2 linked regions of the Methylovirgula sp. 4M-Z18 genome follow. The protein of the gene in region 1 interacts with the protein of each later gene in a pairwise test. Links are inferred from orthologs where the notes say so. Each region holds a gene or a part of one and is shown on either strand. Other genes may lie near its edges. The genes, in order: hfq and rho.

Region 1 (7,233 bases):
ACGAGGGCATGGTGCAGATCGATGTGATCGACAATGGCGTCGGATTCCCGAAGGAAAACCGCCAGCGTTTGCTCGAGCCGTACATGACGACGCGAACGGAGGGGACGGGGCTTGGGCTGCCGATCGTCGCCAAGATTCTCGAAGATCACGGGGGCGGGATCGAATTGCTCGATGCGCCGCCCGATCTTGCACCGGGAGGCGGGGCCTGCGTCCGTCTGTTTTTTCCGGCGCAGCTTGCCGGCGGCGCTGACAACCCGCCGCCTTCCTCCAACCCGCTCAAGAATGCGATGATCGACCATGGCAAATGATATTTTAATTGTTGATGACGAGGACGACATTCGCGACATCGTGTCCGGTATTTTGTCGGACGAGGGGCACGCAACGCGGGTGGCCCGCAATTCCGACGAAGCGCTCGCGGCAATTGAGGCGCGACGGCCGCATCTGCTGTTCCTCGATATTTGGATGCAGGGCTCGAAGCTGGATGGCTTGCAATTGCTCGAGATCATTGCAGCGCAGCATCCGAATTTGCCGGTCGTGATGATTTCGGGGCACGGCAACATCGAAACGGCAGTTTCGGCCATCAAGCTCGGCGCCTACGACTTCATCGAAAAGCCGTTCAAAGCCGATCGGTTGGTGCTGGTGGCGGAGCGCGCTCTCGAGACTTCGCGCCTGAAACGCGAAGTCACCGAATTGCGCACCCGCACCGGCGCCGTGAACAAGATCGTTGGCAAGTCAACTGCGGTCAATCAGCTGCGGCAGATCATCGAGCGCGTGGCGCCGGCGAATTCCCGCATCCTGATCGCCGGCGCCTCGGGCGTCGGCAAGGAACTTGCCGCCCGCACTATCCATGATGCGTCCGCGCGCGCCAATGCACCGTTCATCGCCATTAACGCGTCGACGATTGCGCCCGACACGATGGAGCAGGAGTTGTTCGGCATCGAGGGGGGCGACGGCCGGATGCGCAAGGTCGGCGCTTTGGAAGAGGCGCATGGCGGCACGCTCTATCTCGACGAAGTCGCCGACATGCCGAAGGAAACGCAGGGCAAGATCCTGCGCGTTCTGGTCGATCAGAATTTCCAGCGCGTGGGCGGTGCGACCCGCGTGCATGTCGATGTGCGGATCATCTCGTCCTCAAGCCGCGATCTTGCCGAAATGATCACCGAAGGCACGTTCCGCGAGGACCTGTTCCATCGGCTGTCGGTGGTGCCGATCCGCGTGCCCTCGCTGGCGGAGCGGCGCGAGGACGTGCCGGTGCTGATCGACTTTTTCATGGAGCAATTTGCCCTGACCTCCGGCATGGCGCGGCGGGTGATCGCCGAGGACGCGATGGCGGTGCTGCAATCCCATGACTGGCCGGGCAATATCCGGCAATTGCGTAACAATGTGGAGCGGCTGCTGATCCTGGCGACGGGCGATCCAACGGTTGAGATCACTGCCGAAATGCTCCCGGCCGAAATTGGTGCCCTGGTGCCGAACACGCCGACGGGGGCGGGCGGCGAGAAGCTGATGAGCCTGCCCTTGCGCGAAGCGCGGGAAGTCTTCGAGCGTGAATATCTCATCGCGCAAATCAACCGTTTCAGCGGCAATATTTCGCGCACGGCCGAATTCATCGGCATGGAGCGCTCGGCCCTGCATCGGAAACTGAAATCTTTGGGTGTGGACTAATGAGCCGTATTGCCTATGTGAATGGACGTTATTTGCCGCATGCCAGCGCCGGCGTGCATATCGAGGACCGTGGCTACCAGTTCGCTGATGGGGTGTATGAAGTGTGTGAGGTGCGCGACGGCAAGCTCGTCGATGCGACCCGCCACCTGGCGCGGCTTGAGCGCTCCTTGAACGAATTGCGCATCGCCAAGCCGTTGAGCGACGCGGCGTTGAAAGTGGTGTTGCGCGAAGTGGTCGCGCGCAATCGGGTGGAACACGGGCTTGTTTACATGCAAGTGACGCGTGGCGTCGCGCCACGCGACCATGCTTTTCCGGCAAAGCCGATCCGTCCGGCCTTGGTCGTCACCGCCAAGAGTTCGCACGTGCAAAAGGCTGAATCCAATGCGGAAAAAGGCGTCGCCGTGGTCACTGTTCCGGAAACCCGCTGGGCGCGGCCGGATATCAAGACGGTCGGCCTGCTCGCCAATGTCCTGGCCCGGCAGGCGGCGCGCGATCAGGGCGCCTATGAAGCCTGGTTCGTCGATGCTGAGGGTTACGTGACCGAGGGCGCTTCCACAAATGCCTGGATTGTCACCGGCGATGGCCATTTCGTCACCCGCCATGCCGACAATGCCATTTTGAAGGGCATTACCCGCACGACTCTGATCGATCTTTTGAAGCGGGAGGGCCTGAAACTGATCGAGCGGCCGTTCACGCCCGACGAGGCGAAGACCGCGCGCGAGGCCTTCATCACCTCGGCGACGTCGATCGTGTTGCCCGTGGTTTCGGTCGATGGCGTGCCGATCGGCAACGGTCATCCCGGGTCGCTGGCAACGAAACTGCGCGCAACCTTTCACGAGATCGCCGAAATCTCCTGAAATAAGCGGTAAATTCGTTGGCGGGGCCGCAAATGTTTTATATAGTCCTGCTTTCGATAGGCTGACTCTAATATACCTGAAATATACGGAAACTGGTGATGGCTGCTGAAAAAGCGCAAAATCTTCAAGATGCTTTCCTCAATTACGTGCGGAAAGAGAAAATCATACTCACGATTTTTCTCGTCAACGGCGTGAAATTGCAGGGGGTTGTAACATGGTTTGATAATTTCTGCGTCCTGCTCCGGCGCGACGGGCATTCGCAGCTTGTTTATAAACATGCCATTTCCACCATCATGCCCGGTCAGCCGATCCGGCTGTTCGAGTCGGATGACGGCGACGCCGGCTGAGCGGTGGCCATTTGAGGAAATAGATTGAGCGATATGATACCTCAAAGCGGCGCTGGCTGGACTCCTCTGGCCGATGCTGAGGGGCTTGTCGCGCAGCACACCCGGGCGCTTGTCGTCGGACCTTATCTCGACGAGCGCAAGCGCAGAGTGGGAAACGGACAACCACCGGCCGCCGGCCGGTCGCCGGAAGCGCGGCTCGACGAGGCAGTGGGCCTGGCGGCCGCGATCGACCTCAATGTCGTTGGCGCGAATCTCGCCATGCTCGCTGAACTGCGTCCCGCCACCTACCTCGGCAAAGGCAAGGTCGATGAGGTCGCGTCTCGCGTTAAGGACGAGGATGTCGGTCTGGTGATGATGGACTGCGGTCTGTCCCCGGTGCAGCAGCGCAATCTGGAAAAGGCCTTCGGCGCCAAGGTGATCGACCGGACGGGTCTCATTCTCGAGATCTTCGGCCGCCGGGCGCGCACGCGTGAGGGCGCGCTCCAGGTCGAGCTTGCGCATCTTACCTATCAAAAATCGCGACTGGTGCGGTCTTGGACCCACTTGGAACGTCAGCGCGGCGGTTTCGGCTTCCTCGGCGGTCCGGGTGAAACCCAGATCGAGACCGACCGGCGGCTCATTCAAGAGCGCATGGTCCGCATCGAGCGCGAATTGGAGCAGGTGAAGAAAACCCGCGGCCTGCACCGTAAGTCGCGCAAGGATGTGCCTTATCCGATCGTGGCGTTGGTCGGCTACACCAATGCCGGGAAATCAACCCTGTTCAACCGCCTGACCAAGGCCGAGGTCCTGGCGCAGGACATGCTGTTTGCGACCCTTGATCCGACCTTGCGGGCGCTGCAATTGCCGCACGGCGGCAAGGTGATCCTGTCCGACACGGTGGGTTTCATTTCCGATCTGCCGACAATGCTCGTGTCCGCCTTCCGCGCGACGCTGGAGGAGGTGATTGCGGCCGATGTCATTCTGCATGTGCGCGACATTGCGCATGAGGATGCCGAGGCGCAGGGGGCCGATGTCGAGGCGATCCTCACCAGCCTTGGGGTCGATCCGCACGACAATCGCCGGTTGATCGAAGTGTGGAACAAGCTCGATCTGTTGGAGCCCGAACCGCGCCAGGCTCTGCTCAACACCGCGCAGCGCCGCCCGGCGGGCAGCCGTCCGGTGGCGGTTTCGGCCCTGACCGGCGAGGGCACGGATGCGCTGTTGGCCGCGATCGAGGATCGCCTTGCGATCGGCCGCGTCGTGCTCGACCTGATCCTTGCGCCGACGGACGGCGCAGGTCTGCACTGGCTGTATGAGAACGGCGAGATCATGGCACGCCGGACCGGCGAGGATGGCGCCATCAATTTAACGATTCGCATTGCGCCGGAGCGGCTCGACCACGTAAAAGGTCGCTTTCCCGGGGCCGAAGTGCACGCTTGACGCGCCTCGCCCGTCCTCCAATTACTCCGGCAGATAGATGCAGGTGCAAGACACGCCATGAGCTATGCGGTAAAAGAAATATTCCTGACCTTGCAGGGCGAGGGCGCCCATGTCGGGCGCCCGGCGGTGTTCTGCCGCTTTGCCGGCTGCAACCTGTGGTCCGGCCGCGAGGAGGACCGCGCCAGCGCCCAATGCACGTTCTGCGACACGGATTTCGTCGGCATGGATGGCACCAAAGGTGCGCGCTACGCTGATGCCGAGGCCTTGGCCGCCGCTATCGCCGAGGAATGGACGGCAGGGCGCGCCGAGAGGTTTTGCGTGCTGACCGGTGGCGAACCTTTGTTGCAGGTGGATGCCGCTTTGATCGACGCACTGCACCGCAAGGGCTTTGAAATCGCTGTTGAAACGAACGGTACAGTCGAGCCGCCGCGCGGCCTCGACTGGCTCTGTGTCAGCCCGAAAGCCGCCGATCCGCTGAAGATCCGCAGCGGCCACGAATTGAAACTCGTCTATCCGCAACCGGAGGCCATGCCCGAACGGTTCGAGGATCTGGCGTTCCAACGTTTCTCGCTGCAGCCGATGGATGGCCCCGATGTCGAAGAGAACACGGCCAAAGCCATCGCCTATTGCCTTGCCCATCCGCAATGGCGGCTCAGCGTCCAGACCCATAAGAGGATCGGAATCCGATGAAGATCACGCAAGGCTTCACTTTCGAGGCGGCGCATCAGTTGCCGAAAGTGCCCCAGACCCACCGCTGTTACCGCATGCACGGCCATTCCTACCGCGTCGAGGTGTGCCTCGAGGGGCCGGTCGATCCGGAAACCGGTTTCGTCGTCGATTTCTTTGAGGTCGAGGCGGCCTTCGATCCGCTCCTGCGGCGGCTTGATCATTATTGCCTGAATGACATCGCGGGCTTGGAAAATCCCACCGCCGAGAATATTGCCGTGTGGATTTGGGAGAGGACCAAGCCGTTGCTGCCGTTGCTGCAGAAAATCACGGTCTATGAGACGCCGCATAGCTGGGCGGAATATCAGGGCGTGTGACGAAATTTGCTGGGAAGCGGTTGCGCTTGCGGCCGCCGACGCACAGACTGGCGACTGTTTCCGGCACGTGAATTGCCTCAAGCGGCGTACCACCACGATCGTAACGGCACGCTCCGTTGCCGGAGACGGTCATCGTATCGTTATCCACTGCAAAAATTTTAGAATCCGTACTGAAGCGAAAGTGATTATATTTGGAAAGGAGAGCGAATACATCCTTTTCGAAATGAAAAGCCCAAGCCGCCGATCGTAACGTGTGCCCGCCCGTTTTTTGCTTTCGGGCGTGTTGCCGAGGGCATGGGCGTTACTGCGGAAGTGTCGGAGATTTGCATCATAAACACGATATGATAGCGATAGTTTGCTTGTGTACTTTTTTGAAATGCTTGTGATCCAATCGGGAAGGGAGATCGACATGCGTGCTTTCAGGAGCCAACTCCGCGCCGTTTTGCTGGCGTCGACCGTATGGGGCGCCTTGGCGCTGCCTGCCGCGGCAGAGACCGTGCTTTATAAAGGGAATGGCGGAGAGCCCCAAACGCTCGATCCTGCGCATACGTCGATCAATGTCGAGCGCTTCGTTCTTGCCGATCTCGACGAAGGCCTGACCGTCTACGATGCTTACGGCAAGGTCATCCCGGGAGCTGCCGAAAGCTGGACCATCTCGCCGGACGCCACGGTCTATACGTTCAAGATCCGCGACAATGCCAAATGGTCGAACGGCGAGCCGGTGACGGCTGAGGATTTCGCGTTCACGCTGGGCCGCGTCGTCGATCCCAAAGAGGCGTCGGGCTACGCCAATATCCTTTATCCGATCAAGAATGCCGAAGCGATCAACACCGGCAAGCTTCCCCTCGACCAGCTTGGCGTGAAGGCGATCGACGCAAAGACGCTTCAGATCACGCTTGAGCGGCCGACACCTTATCTTCTCGAATTGCTCACCCACAATGCCGTGCTGCCCGTCAACAAGAAGTTGGTCGAACAGTACAAGACCGATTTCGTCAAACCCGGAACATTGGTGTCGAACGGCGCCTATATGTTGACCGAGAACGTCGCCAACGATCACATCACCATGGTCAAGAACCCCAATTATTGGGATGCCGCCAATGTGAAGATCGATAAGGTCGTCTCCTATCCGACAGAAGACAATGCCGCGCAGGTGCGCCGCTTCATGGCGGGCGAATTCGATGTGAACTACAATTTCCAGGCCGATCAGCTCAAATTCCTGCGCGAAAAGCTTGGTGATCAGGTACATGTCTCGCAGTCGCTCTCGACTTATTACTACGTCTTTGACGTCCGCAAGCCGCCCTTCGACGACGTGCGCGTGCGTGAGGCACTGTCGATGGCAGTCGATCGCGACTTCCTGTCGGAGAAGATCTACAACGGCGCGCAATTGCCGACTTACAGCATCGTGCCCGAAGGCATTCACGGTTACACGCCGGCCAAGTTCGACTACGCGGACATGTCGCAACTCGACCGCGAGGATAAGGCTGTCGAGCTCTTGAAGGAGGCGGGCTATGGCAAGGGCGGCAAACCGCTGAAGATCGAGATTCGCTACAACACGAATGAAAACCACAAGAAGGTGGCGACAGCCATTGCCGACATGTGGAAAGCCGTGGGCGCCGACGTCTCCATCCTCAATTCCGACGTCAAGACCCATTATGCTTATATCCAGGATGGCGGATCATATGATGCTGCGCGCGTCGGCTGGGTGGCCGACTATGCCGATCCTGAGAATTTCCTCTTCCTGCTCGCCAGCAACACCAAGAGTCTCAACTGGTCGCATTATTCCAACCCCGCGTATGATGACTTGATGGCGAAATCCTATGCCGAGCGCGATCCGGAAAAGCGCATGCAGATTCTGCACGACGCGGAAGCTCTCGGACTGAAGGACGGGGCCATGGCGCCGCT
Region 2 (7,179 bases), 2.7 Mb from region 1 along the record:
AAGCTGAGCAGACGGTTTTGCCGGATCTGCACGATGCGCTCGGGCGACGCGAACAGGCCGACGATGAGCGGATTGCGCAGATCGGAAAGACCGGCCGGCGGCGGCACGCCCGGCACGATCGGAATATTCGCCGTCTTGATCCCGCGATTGGCGAGGTAGATCGAGGTCGGCGTTTTCGACGTGCGACTAACGCCCAAAAGCACCACGTCGGCCTCCTCCATATTGGCGGGCATCTGACCGTCGTCGTGCAACATCGTGAAATTCAGCGCGTCGATCCGTTTGAAATAATCGGCATTGAGCATGTGCTGCGCGCCGGGCCGCGCATCGGAGACGGTGCCGAGATAGGACTGAAACAAGTTCAGAATCGGCTGCAGCACCGAAAAGCAGGGCGAACCGCTCTCCTTGCAGGCTGCCTCCAGCTTTTCGATCAGGTCCTGTTCTACCAATGTGTAGAGAACGATGCCGGGCGCATTGTCGATTTCGGAGATCACCCGGTCGAGTTGCTGGGTACTGCGCACCAGCGGATAGACGTGCTCGATCGAGGAAACGCCCTGATACTGGGCGGATGCCGCCCGACCGACGGAAATCAAGGTTTCGCCGGTCGCATCCGAGACGAGATGCAGGTGGAAATAATTGCGGCTCATCGGGACGCTCTCATCTTTTCACAGGCGGGGAGGGAGCTTGTGGAAAACGCGGGACAGGTCGGCCGCAAACAGGCGGACTGGGGACAGGATGACGATTTCGCGACGACCCATCAACAGTAAAGATGAGGTGAATGAAATAAGATACTCCTTCTCTGAGAAACGGGGATAACGGGGAGAAAATCTTAACAATACCTTAACATAGACCTAGGTTACCGTTTGAAAACCTTAACGAATTATTAATGGGCGTAAGCGTGCGCAAGCCGCCGCGCGAAGCGGTAAATTTACGATTAACGCGGGGATGGAATGTGCGGGCTTGCGGATAATGACAATCCAAGCTCTAAGCACAGCAGACACAGAGTCAAAGATTTAAAAAGATATTTAGATATGACCTTGAACGTCCGTGCTTCCTCTCAAGCCAAGCCGCTGCTTCGCGTCTTGCAAGGCGAACACATTGCCCAGCGTCCGGTCTGGCTGATGCGGCAGGCGGGGCGGTATCTGCCCGAATATCGCGACATAAGAGGAAGCGCCAAAAGCTTTCTCGATTTTTGCTATTCGCCCAAGCTTGCCAGCGAGGCGACCTTGCAGCCCATCCGCCGTTTTGGCTTCGACGGGGCGATCCTCTTCAGCGATATTCTCGTCATTCCCGATGCGCTGGGACAAGAGGTCTCGTTCGAGGTCGGCGAGGGGCCGAGACTGAAGCCGATCGAAACCGCAGCGGACCTTGCGCGGTTACACGATAGGATCGATTTGAAGCGCCTTGCGCCGGTTTTCGAGACCATCCAGCGGGTGCGACCCGAGCTGCCAGCGGATGTGGCTTTTCTGGGCTTCTGTGGCGCGCCCTGGACCGTTGCAAGTTACATGATTGCCGGTCGCGGCACGCCCGATCAGGCACCGGCCCGGCTCTTCGCCTATCGCTTTCCGGACCTGATGGAACGGCTGATCGACAAGCTCATCGACGCCTCCATTGCCTATCTGAACGAGCAGATCGCCGCCGGCGTGGATGCGGTACAGATCTTCGATTCCTGGGCAGGCGTCTTGCCTGCGGGCGAGTTCGATAAATGGTGCCTCATCCCCCTGCAAAAGATCATCGGCGGGGTCAGGAGTAAGCATCGGCAAGCGAAGATCATCGCGTTTCCGCGCGGCGCCGCATCGCATCTCGTCCGGGTCGCGCGGCTGTCGGGAGCCGATATGATCGGTCTCGATACGGCAGTCGACCCTGTTTTCGCCCAGCGGGAGGTACAGAGCCTCGTGCCGGTGCAAGGCAATCTCGATCCGCTCGCGTTGCTTGCAGGGGGCAAGGCGCTAGATCACGCGGTGGACGGCATTTTGAAGGCTTTCGCCAAAGGCGGCCATGTCTTCAATCTCGGCCACGGCATTCTGCCCGAGACGCCGATCGCCCATGTCGAGCAAATGCTGAAGCGCATTCGGACCTTTTCGGAGATATGATCATGTATTTATGGATCAAGGCGCTGCATGTGATTGCGGATTTCGCCTGGATGGCGGGAATGCTCTATCTGCCGCGCCTGTTCGTCTATCACGCCGAGACGCCGGTCGGCTCGCCGCAATCGGAGACGTTCAAGGTGATGGAACGCCGGTTGCTGAAGGCGATCATCAATCCCGCCATGGTGGTGGCATGGCTGACCGGGCTGTGGCTCGCTTATGAAAGCGAAGCCTATAAACAGGGCTGGTTTCACGCCAAATTTGCGTTGGTTCTTCTTCTTTCGGCGGTGCACGGCATTCTGGTCGGCAAAGTGCGTGCCTTCGCCGAGGATCGGAACGTAAAATCTTCAAAATATTACAGGATTTTGAACGAAATCCCGACGGTCCTGCTGATCGGCATTGTCATTATGGTGATCGTACGACCGTTCTGACTTGAACGGCGTTCAAGCCCTATCTTGTTCGCCTAGGTTCAAAAAGATTTGGGCTCTCTTGCCAAAGATCTGGAATCAGCATAAATGATGAATTCCCTCCCTATGCAGTTGGATGTTTCTTAACTTTTGCGTGGCGCAAAATTCCGCGCTGAAACATCGGAGCGCAACGTCTGTTTGCGCTTGAATGAGCTGCTTTCTCCCCCTTATGGGCCACGGAGAACGTGGCTCTTTTCCAGGATAACCCCCCACAATGCGGGAAATTAAACTTCAAGAATTAAAAGCCAAATCCCCGACTGAATTGCTCTCCTTTGCCGAAGAACATGAGGTCGAAAACGCCTCGATCATGCGCAAACAAGAATTGATGTTTGCCATCTTGAAGCAACTGGCCAGCCGAGAGATCGAGATTATCGGCGAAGGGGTCGTCGAAGTGCTGCAGGACGGTTTCGGCTTCTTGCGCTCGCCGGACGCCAATTACCTGCCCGGTCCGGACGATATCTATGTGTCGCCGTCACAGATCCGCCGTTTCGGCCTGCGCACGGGCGATACGGTCGAGGGGATGATTCGCAGCCCTAAGGAAGGCGAGCGCTATTTCGCGCTGCTCAAAGTCACGACGATCAATTTCGAAGATCCGGAAAAAATTCGGCACAAGGTGCATTTCGACAATCTGACGCCACTTTATCCGAACCGGCGGTTGCGGCTCGAGATCGAGGATCCGACCCGCAAGGATTATTCTGCCCGCGTCATCGATATTGTCTCGCCGATCGGTATGGGCCAGCGCGCACTTATCGTCGCGCCGCCGCGCACCGGTAAGACGGTGCTGCTGCAGAATATCGCGCAATCGATCACCGCCAACCATCCCAATGTTTATCTGATCGTGCTTTTGATCGACGAACGGCCGGAAGAAGTCACTGACATGCAGCGGTCGGTCAAAGGCGAGGTCGTGTCTTCGACCTTCGACGAGCCGGCGCAGCGGCACGTACAAGTGGCGGAAATGGTGATCGAGAAGGCCAAGCGTCTGGTCGAGCATGGCCGCGATGTGGTCATTCTGCTCGATTCGATCACCCGTCTCGGCCGCGCCTATAACACCGTCGTGCCGTCGTCAGGTAAGGTGCTGACCGGCGGTGTCGACGCGAACGCGCTGCAGCGGCCGAAGCGCTTCTTCGGTGCGGCGCGCAATATCGAAGAAGGCGGCTCGCTCACCATCATCGCCACCGCCCTGATCGATACCGGATCGCGCATGGACGAAGTGATCTTCGAAGAATTCAAGGGCACGGGCAATTCGGAAATCATCCTCGACCGCAAAGTGTCCGACAAGCGCGTCTTTCCGGCAATCGACATCACCCGCTCCGGCACGCGCAAAGAGGAACTGCTGGTGCCGCCGGACGTGCTCAAGAAAATGTATGTGCTGCGCCGCATTCTCAACCCGATGGGGACGGTGGATGCCATCGAATTCCTCTTGGGCAAGTTGCGCGAGACCAAGGTCAATGCGGATTTCTTCGAGAAGATGAATACCTGACGCGCGTTCCAACTGGGGCGCGGCTGTTGCCAGATCTGGTCGCGCGCCCTAGCTTAGCTGGACCAGTTCGATTTTTGATCTCTGGAAAAGCGATTCTTCCGTCATGAAACCCAAATTTGTCGGCTACGCCGTGGTGCTTGGCTTGCTGAGCGCCATCGGCCCATTTGCCATCGACATGTATTTGCCCGCCTTGCCGGCGATCAAGGCGACGCTCGGCGCCGATACCGGCACCGTGCAAATGAGCCTGATGGCGTTTTTCATCGCGATCGGCGTGTGCCAGCTGATCTATGGCCCTTTGTCCGACATGCTGGGTCGGCGTATGCCGCTCTATTTTGGCCTCGGCATTTTCATGGTCGGCAGCCTCGGCTGTGCGCTCGCGAAGGACATTCATGTCCTGATGGGCTTCCGCTTTTTGCAGGGGATCGGCGCGTGCGCCGGCATGGTCGTCCCTCGGGCCGTGGTCCGAGATCTCCATACCGGCCCCGAGGCGGTGCGGCTCATGTCGTTGCTGATGCTGGTTTTCAGCGTGTCGCCGCTGCTCGCCCCGCTCACGGGCAGTTTCATCATTGCCTGGGCAACCTGGCGCATGATCTTCTGGATGGTGATCGTTGCGGCGCTTGGCGGCATCGTTCTGATCGCGATTTTCCTGCCTGAGACCCGTCCACCATCCGCCCGAACCGAAAGCGATTTCAAATCGGCTTTTGCCGGCTATCGCACATTGATGACCGATCTGCCGTTCCTGGGAATCACGTTCATCGCCGCGTTCGGCATCAGCAGCTTTTTTGCCTATCTCGCCAATTCGGCCTTCGTGCTGATTGAACATTACGGCCTCACGCCAACCCAATATAGCCTATGCTTCTCGCTGAATGCGGCAGCGTTCTTCGCGGCTGCGCAGAGCAACGGCATGCTCGCCGCGCGCTTCGGTCTTCGGAACGTCGTTCGTTTTGCGACCTTCGGCTATGTGGTGCCGATGCTGCTTTTGGCGGGCCTTGTGCTTGCCGGCGTCAATCATATTCTCGTGCCGATGGTGCTGTTGTTCATCGGCTATGCTTTTCTCGGCCTGGTCATTCCAAATTCCGTGGTGCTGGCGTTGGAAGATCATGGCAAGATCGCCGGCACGGCCTCGGCGCTGATGGGCACGTTGCAATTTTTGACCGGCGCCGCGGTGATGGCCGTGACCAGTGCGCTCGGCGGCACGTTACAGGTGATGATTCTCGCGATTGCCGTCTGTGCACTCGTGTCCTTCATCCTCGCGCAGATCACCCTCGCAAGCCGCCGGCCACCACATACTATGGCGGCGATCGAATCGTCCGCCGAATAGATCGATTAAAATTTCGACCAGCATATTTTCGCGCGGGCGTTGATCCAACATGCGTTATCATTGCTGCGCGTTACTGTCCCGAGCGAACTGTTTGCATGTGTGGAGCGGGGTGTCTCGTTCCACCATGCTTCGGCGTTGTCGCTATTGCCTGGAACGACGTTCACATAGGCAAAATAGGGCGAACCGGCATTGGGGCCTTGTGACTCCCCTGTTCCGATGCTGAAACTGCCGTCGGAATCTGCATCGACATTGCATCGCCCGTTCAGGTAATTTTTGCCGTCGACTTGCAGCAAACATTTGGCGGGGAATGCCTGTGCGCCGCTGATTGCGGCAAGGACTATCAACGGCACCATAGTCCAAACGATGAGCAGTGCGGATCGCATCACGACCTCCTTTGAACGGTCGCGAGCATCATGCACCAGCTAGCGCACAAAATGCACTGCCGAACGCAAGACGTCTGAATTCGATTATGAACCTAGTTTATTGAAGCTGCCGCGATCTAAGAACGTTCACCTGACAAAACGGCTCGCAAATCTGCGGTGCTATAGATTGGCAGAGAGCAGGTGCCCGCCGAACAAATGAAAACGGCGCCGTGCTTAGCCAAGGCACGTTGCGCCTGCGTCGGGTGATGATCCGGCAATGTCCCCTCGCCAAAATCGACGATGATGCGATTGAGCGGCGATGCACCGGTGGCGGCTTGGCGCAAAGCATCGAGATCCTTGCCGATGAGGACGATTTCCTTGGCGCGCAGGCGATAATCGAAACCGCTGAGTAAAGCACAATGCCCAAATGGATTTTTTGCAATCGCCGCTGTGACACTGTGTAAAAGCGCGTCGGCCTTGTCGCGCCACGTCTCGTCGCCCGTGAAGGCCGCAAGCTCGATCAATGCCTTGAGCCAGACACTATGGGCGTTCGGCACAGCATCGTCGCTTGTCGGACTGAGTTTGACGATCAAGTCTTGCGCGTCGTTCGCCGCTTGCGTCAGCAAGCCAGACACAGGATCGAGATGATAGGTTTCAAGCGCGCGCGCCCAATCGAGTGCCCACGCGAGAAAGGTCGGATCATCGGGCCGCGCCTGCTGCAAGCAGAGGGCCGCGCGGATCATCTGGACATGGTCAAGGGCAAATCCCGGACGGACCGCTTGCCCGCCGCGAAAGGAATGGCCGATGCGCTCATGTCCATCGGCGCCGCGATAGGCGAGGGATTGTACGATGCCATGAAAAGCCCGCTCCGCCATGGCGATCCAGTCCCGACGCTGCAAGCTCAATCCGGCCTGGACCAGGGCCGCAATCATCAGGCCATTCCAATCCGCCAGGATCTTGTCGTCCAGCCCTGGGCGAATGCGGGCGCCGCGGCGGGCCAAGAGCTTCTGCCGCAGTCCCTCGAGACGGCCTTCTTCTCCGGCCTCGCCGAGCGGCATGTCGAGCCGGTTCAAAATGATGGTGCTTTGACCGGTGTGTTCGTCATGCCAATTGCCGGCCTCGGGACAATCGTAGAACCGGGCAAAAAAAGCGGCATCTTCCTCGTCCAGAACATCCGCGATCTCGGTCCAACTCCAGACGTAGAACTTGCCTTCCACACCCTCGCTGTCGGCATCGAGGCTGGAGAAGAAAGCACCCGTTTGCGGATCGGTCATTTCCCGCACGAGCCAATCGACCACGCCCTCCATCCGGGCGCGGAACAGCGGCTCGCCCGTGGCCTGATGGGCAAGATTGAGTAGGTCGAGCAGTTGCGCATTGTCGTACAGCATCTTCTCGAAATGGGGCACCAGCCAGCGCGCGTCGACCGTGTAACGGGCGAAGCCGCCACCAAGGTGATCGTAAATGC

What was found.
Region 2: the proteins of hfq (region 1) and rho interact in binary tests that used the Escherichia coli proteins (3 or more experiments, as listed by UniProt). The link is inferred for Methylovirgula sp. 4M-Z18 from one-to-one orthologs.

What each region holds. Positions count from the first base shown.
Region 1 is NZ_CP149574.1:1,797,057-1,804,289, forward strand. Bases 1,295-4,244 are described here. They hold hfq (RNA chaperone Hfq), read left to right. Parts: upstream 1,295-2,620; coding sequence 2,621-2,869; downstream 2,870-4,244. Other genes in these bases: ntrX (nitrogen assimilation response regulator NtrX), read left to right, coding at 1,295-1,665; V9T28_RS08270 (D-amino-acid transaminase), read left to right, coding at 1,665-2,522; hflX (GTPase HflX), read left to right, coding at 2,894-4,244. Also shown: V9T28_RS08260 (sensor histidine kinase NtrY-like), read left to right, coding at 1-308; more of ntrX, read left to right, coding at 298-1,294; more of hflX, read left to right, coding at 4,245-4,288; queE (7-carboxy-7-deazaguanine synthase), read left to right, coding at 4,346-4,978; 6-carboxytetrahydropterin synthase QueD, read left to right, coding at 4,975-5,331; V9T28_RS08295 (peptide ABC transporter substrate-binding protein), read left to right, coding at 5,741-7,233. UniProt on the Escherichia coli protein: RNA chaperone that binds small regulatory RNA (sRNAs) and mRNAs to facilitate mRNA translational regulation in response to envelope stress, environmental stress and changes in metabolite concentrations.
Region 2 is NZ_CP149574.1:4,511,430-4,518,608, reverse strand. What follows is about bases 2,003-4,898. They hold rho (transcription termination factor Rho), read left to right. Parts: upstream 2,003-2,765; coding sequence 2,766-4,031; downstream 4,032-4,898. Other genes in these bases: V9T28_RS20855 (multidrug effflux MFS transporter), read left to right, coding at 4,135-4,898; hemJ (protoporphyrinogen oxidase HemJ), read left to right, coding at 2,093-2,515; hemE (uroporphyrinogen decarboxylase), read left to right, coding at 2,003-2,090. In the rest of the region: V9T28_RS20875 (pyruvate, water dikinase regulatory protein), read right to left, coding at 1-644; more of hemE, read left to right, coding at 1,029-2,002; more of V9T28_RS20855, read left to right, coding at 4,899-5,352; V9T28_RS20850 (hypothetical protein), read right to left, coding at 5,358-5,735; V9T28_RS20845 (thioredoxin domain-containing protein), read right to left, coding at 5,852-7,179. UniProt on the Escherichia coli protein: Facilitates transcription termination by a mechanism that involves Rho binding to the nascent RNA, activation of Rho's RNA-dependent ATPase activity, and release of the mRNA from the DNA template.